One region of the Ardenticatena maritima genome, then DNA from elsewhere that is predicted to be linked to it. Evidence: riboswitches for the same ligand, from Rfam matches in the RefSeq annotation. Region 1 holds a riboswitch; the other holds the start of a gene.
What was found. A riboswitch is a leader RNA that binds a small molecule or an ion and turns the genes downstream of it on or off. The one in region 1 is predicted to bind S-adenosylmethionine.
Positions count from the first base shown of each region.

Region 2: another riboswitch for S-adenosylmethionine. It lies ahead of SE16_RS10410 (threonine synthase); the one in region 1 lies ahead of mtnA (S-methyl-5-thioribose-1-phosphate isomerase).

Region 1 is NZ_LGKN01000004.1:568,169-570,559, reverse strand. It holds gene SE16_RS07305 (PfkB family carbohydrate kinase) at 1-466, opposite strand, end outside; gene mtnA (S-methyl-5-thioribose-1-phosphate isomerase) at 504-1,583, opposite strand; SAM riboswitch class I at 1,669-1,777, opposite strand; gene SE16_RS07295 (DUF3267 domain-containing protein) at 1,890-2,391, opposite strand, start outside.
Region 2 is NZ_LGKN01000005.1:587,719-590,109, forward strand. It holds gene SE16_RS10400 (YebC/PmpR family DNA-binding transcriptional regulator) at 1-305, shown strand, start outside; gene ruvC (crossover junction endodeoxyribonuclease RuvC) at 302-787, shown strand; SAM riboswitch class I at 870-980, shown strand; gene SE16_RS10410 (threonine synthase) at 1,118-2,365, shown strand.

The sequences.
Region 1 (2,391 bases):
AGTTCATCGTGTCCAGCGCCACCAGGTCGGGGCGTTCGACTTGGTCGAGCACGCTCAGTTGCAATTCAGGAGCAATGTTCGCCAGGAAGAGCAGACTGGGCGTGCGGTAGTGGGGCGGCAGTTGGGGGTTGAAGTCGGCAAAGACGTTCAGGCGGGTTTCCAACGTGTGCGCGACGTTCAGGTCGTAATCGTAGCGCCCCGCCCAAAAGAAGGTTTCACCTTCGACGATTTCCAATCCGTCCAGATTGACGCCGCGTTGTTGCAGAAAGTCAATGTGCTCTTGCGGAAAATCCGTACCGACGATGCCCACAAGATTGACGGGGGCGAAAAAACTGGCGGCGGTGGCAAAGTAGGTGGCGCTACCGCCCAACGCGCGTTCAACTTTGCCAAACGGCGTTTCAACATTGTCAAGACCGACGGAACCGACAACCAAAATTTCACGTGGAAGACGGGTTTGTTCTGTCACTGTTTCTCAACCTCACTCATGTTCCATCTCGACCGCATTACACACTGCCCGATGCCTGGCGGGCTTTGCGGTCGGCTTCGGCTTGTTCAACCACCCGGCGCAGGTTTTCCTCATACGGTGGGCGCACCACGCCGTACTCGGTGATGATCGCCGTCACCAGTTCGTGCGGTGTGATGTCGAAAGCCGGATTGTAGGCGTTCACACCTTCCGGCGCGATGTTGCACTGCCCCAACACATGCGTGACTTCGCGCGGGTCGCGCTCTTCAATGGGAATATCGCGACCGGTGGGGGTTTGCAGGTCAATCGTCGAGGTGGGCGCGACAACGTAGAAGGGGATGTTGTTTTCTTTGGCGACGACCGCCAGTTTGTACGTGCCGATTTTGTTGGCCACGTCACCATTGGCAGCGATACGGTCTGCGCCAACCGTCACCAAATCCACCTGCCCACTCCACATGAGATACCCCGCAGCGTTATCGGCAATCAGCGTCATGGGAACGCCCCACTGCATGAGTTCCCAAGCGGTCAGGCGGGCGCCTTGCAGGCGTGGGCGGGTTTCATCAACCCAGACATGGATGTTTTTGCCCTGTTCGTGCGCCATACGGATGACGCCCAACGCCGTGCCCCAGTCCACCGTGGCAAGCCCGCCCGTGTTGCAATGGTGCAGAATATTCGCGCCTTCGGGCACCAATTCAGCGCCGTAGCGCGCCATGCGTTGGTTGGTTTCAATGTCTTCGTCGGCAATGCGTTGCGCTTCGGCAACCAGGGCGTCACGCACAACCTGGTGGGGCTGCTCGCGCAAGGACGTTGCTAGCGCCATCATGCGGTCCAGCGCCCAGCGCAGGTTGACGGCGGTGGGGCGCGACGCATAGAGTACATCGTAGGCGGTGCGCAAGTCGTTCAGCAAATCCTCTGTGGTCGCGGCCTGGCTGCGTTGCGCCGCCAACGCCATGCCAAAGCCGGCGGCGGCGCCAATGGCCGGCGCACCGCGGATGTACATCTCGCGAATGGCGCGCGCCACATCGTGCTCGTTATCGAAGGCGACAATTTCAAATTGATGCGGCAACAATCGCTGGTCAATCATCTTGACGACGCCGTCTTCCCACCAGACTGTGCGCATGTGTGCCTCCTTCTGTCCCATTCATGAATCGCCGGCTCGCTTCATCAAAAAAGCCTCTCATACTGAGAGGCCGTACATCTGACTCCTCTCATCTTCCAGCCCCACAGGGGCTGCCGGACTTGGCACCTGGCGGCATGTTGCCGCTGGTTGCCGGGGCTTCACAGGGCCGGTCCCTCCACCCCTCTTGATGAGCGTCCGTATCTACGGTTGTTCAACCACGGCAGGATAGAAGGAAGTGGCGCTTTTGTCAAATTTTTCACAGGCCAAAGCGCCTTTTGGGTGAAAAATTGAAGGTGTGCGCACGCTTCAAGTTGTCTCTGCGGGTCGCTGAGGAAGAAGCACCGCTAGCCCCCCACCCAACACAATACTGACGACCAATGTGGCGGGCAAACCAAGCGACGTTTGGAAGCCGCCATCTGGCGTTCGTTCAAATTCAATCAGATACCATATGCCGGCGGGGCCAATGCGGAGCGCGTCCATATCCAATTGAACCGCAAGGAGCGGTAAAAAATTAAGTAGAACGGTGATGATGAGAAAAACCAGTGCGGTCATGCCGAACCAGCGCAAAACAAATCCGCTCGTGATCGTCGTGACGGGAACGTCGCTATCAACGGGGGCATACACCTCCCACTGGTCAGCCTGATCCACAATACGCACCTCGTCTGGAAGCCGCAAAAGGACGACACTCAACCACAAGTCCCCTATCGCACCAGCCGCATTTGCCGTGAGAAAGAGAATAATGTAAGGCACAACCGCTGTGGGGGCGAATGGGAGGAGGAGCAGGCCCATCAGGGTAAGCAGTACCAAG
Region 2 (2,391 bases), on a different contig from region 1:
CCGAAGAACTGATGCTGTTGGCGATTGACGCCGGCGCTGAAGATATTGAAGAAGCGGGTGAAATTATCCAGATTTACACGAGCCGCAACGACCTGCAAAAAGTGCGTGAGGCGCTGGACGAATACAACTTGCCCATTGAATCGGCCGAGTTGCAAATGGTGCCTACCAACATGCTTGAACTGGACCCCGAAACGCAGGTCTCGGTTGCCAAACTCATCGAAGCGCTTGAAGATCTGGACGATGTGCAGCAAGTCTTCGTCAATGTGGACTTTGACGAAGAGGTGCTGGAGCAGTTCGCAGCGTGAGCGTTTTTCTGGGCATTGACCCCGGTACGGCGTTGACCGGATGGGGGGTTGTGGAAGGTGATGGCGTCAATGTGCGCCTTGTGGCGTATGGCGTCATTCGCACACCGGCGAAACAGCCGTTGCCGGAACGCTTGCTCACCATTTACCGCGAAATGCAAGACCTGCTCGAAACCTATCGCCCCGATCGGGCGGCGGTTGAGCAGGTCTTTTTTCGCAAGAACGTCAGCACCGCCTTGTCGGTTGGGCATGCGCGTGGGGTTGTCTTGTTGACGTTGGCGCAGGCGGGTATCCCCATTGCGGAATTCAAGCCGACCGAGGTCAAGCAAGCCATTACCGGCTATGGGGGCGCCGACAAGCGCCAGATGCAGGAAATGGTGCGCCTTTTGCTCGGCATGGAGGAGATCCCGCGCCCGGACGACGCCGCCGATGCGCTTGCCATTGCCATCTGTTGCCACAACCACATTGGCGCACGGTGGGCTTGAATGGTCCAAATGGGTGTTGACGGCCCCCACCGAACCTGTTAGACTACCGCGCGAACATTTCAAACTTGAAACGGCGCAGTACCTCTTATCAAGAGGGGTGGAGGGACCGGCCCTGTGAAGCCCCGGCAACCAGCCTGCTCAGGCAGGCCAGGTGCCAATGCCGGCAGAAGCGCTTGCTTCTGGACGATGAGAGGGGATGCTGAAACACGCAACCCCATCACGCCAGATGGGGTTTTTTGTTTCTCGCCCCTCGCATCGCGAGGGTGTTTTTTATGCCCCCGGTTCCCCACACATGCGCCTCAAACACCAACCAGACAGGGAGGATTTTCCATGCCAACGTTTGCACAAGCCCTACGTTGCCGCGTATGCGGCGCCACCCGCCCACTCGAAGCGGCGTACGTCTGTGAAGAATGTTTTGGCCCGCTTGAAATTTGGTACGACTATGACGCCATCGCCGCAACCATCTCGCGTGAAACGATTGCACAAGGACCACACACCTTGTGGCGTTATCGCCCCTTGTTGCCGGTTTTGCACGAGGAGAGCCGCGTGGTGGATATCGGCACCGGCTGTACACCGTTGCTACATGCCGAACGATTGGGGGAACGTCTGGGGCTTCGCCGTCTCTACATCAAGAACGACGCCGTCAACCCTTCATACTCGTTCAAAGACCGTGCCGTGAGTGTGGCCACCACCGCCGCCCGCGACCTTGGATTTGACACGCTGGCGTGCGCGAGTACCGGCAACCTTGCCAATAGCGTGGCTGCGCACGCCGCCCGCGCCGGAATGCGTGCCGTTGTCTTCATCCCCGCCGACCTTGAGCCGAACAAGATTCTGGCGTCTGCTGTGTATCGCCCCACCATTGTGGCGGTCGATGGGACATACGACGATGTCAACCGCCTGGCGGCGCTGGTCGCCGAAGCGTATGGCTGGGCGTTTGTCAACGTCAATTTGCGCCCCTTCTACGCCGAAGGCGCGAAGACGCTGGCGTTTGAAACCGCCGAGCAACTAGGTTGGCATGCCCCCGACCATATCATCGCCCCCATGGCGAGCGGGGCGTTGCTCTGCAAACTCGCCAAAGGGTTCCGCGAATTGGCGCGTGTGGGGTTGATTGAAGAGAAGCCCGTGCGCGTTTCTGGGGCGCAGGCGCTTGGGTGTTCCCCCATTGTGGCTGCTTACGAAGCCGGCACCGACCAGGTCACGCCGCAGAAACCGAACACGATTGCCAAATCACTGGCGATTGGTGCGCCGGCTGATGGTCCTTTTGCCATTCATGAAATTCGTTCTTCCAATGGCGCGGCAGTAGCGGTCACAGACGAAGAAATCATCGAGGCTATTTTCTTGCTTGCCGAAACAGAAGGCATTTTCACCGAAACCGCAGGGGGCGTGACCGTGGCCGGCTTGAAACGCCTTGCTGAACAGGGGCGCATTGACCCTGATGAAACCGTGGTTGTGTACATTACGGGCAACGGCTTGAAAACCCCGGATGTGCTTGCCGGGCGTTTCGAGGTGGTGCAGACCGCACCAACATTGTCGGCACTGGAACAGGCGTTGGGCACAACCGCGTACGCAACCGTGTGATGCGCTTGTGCGCTTCCGCAGGGATG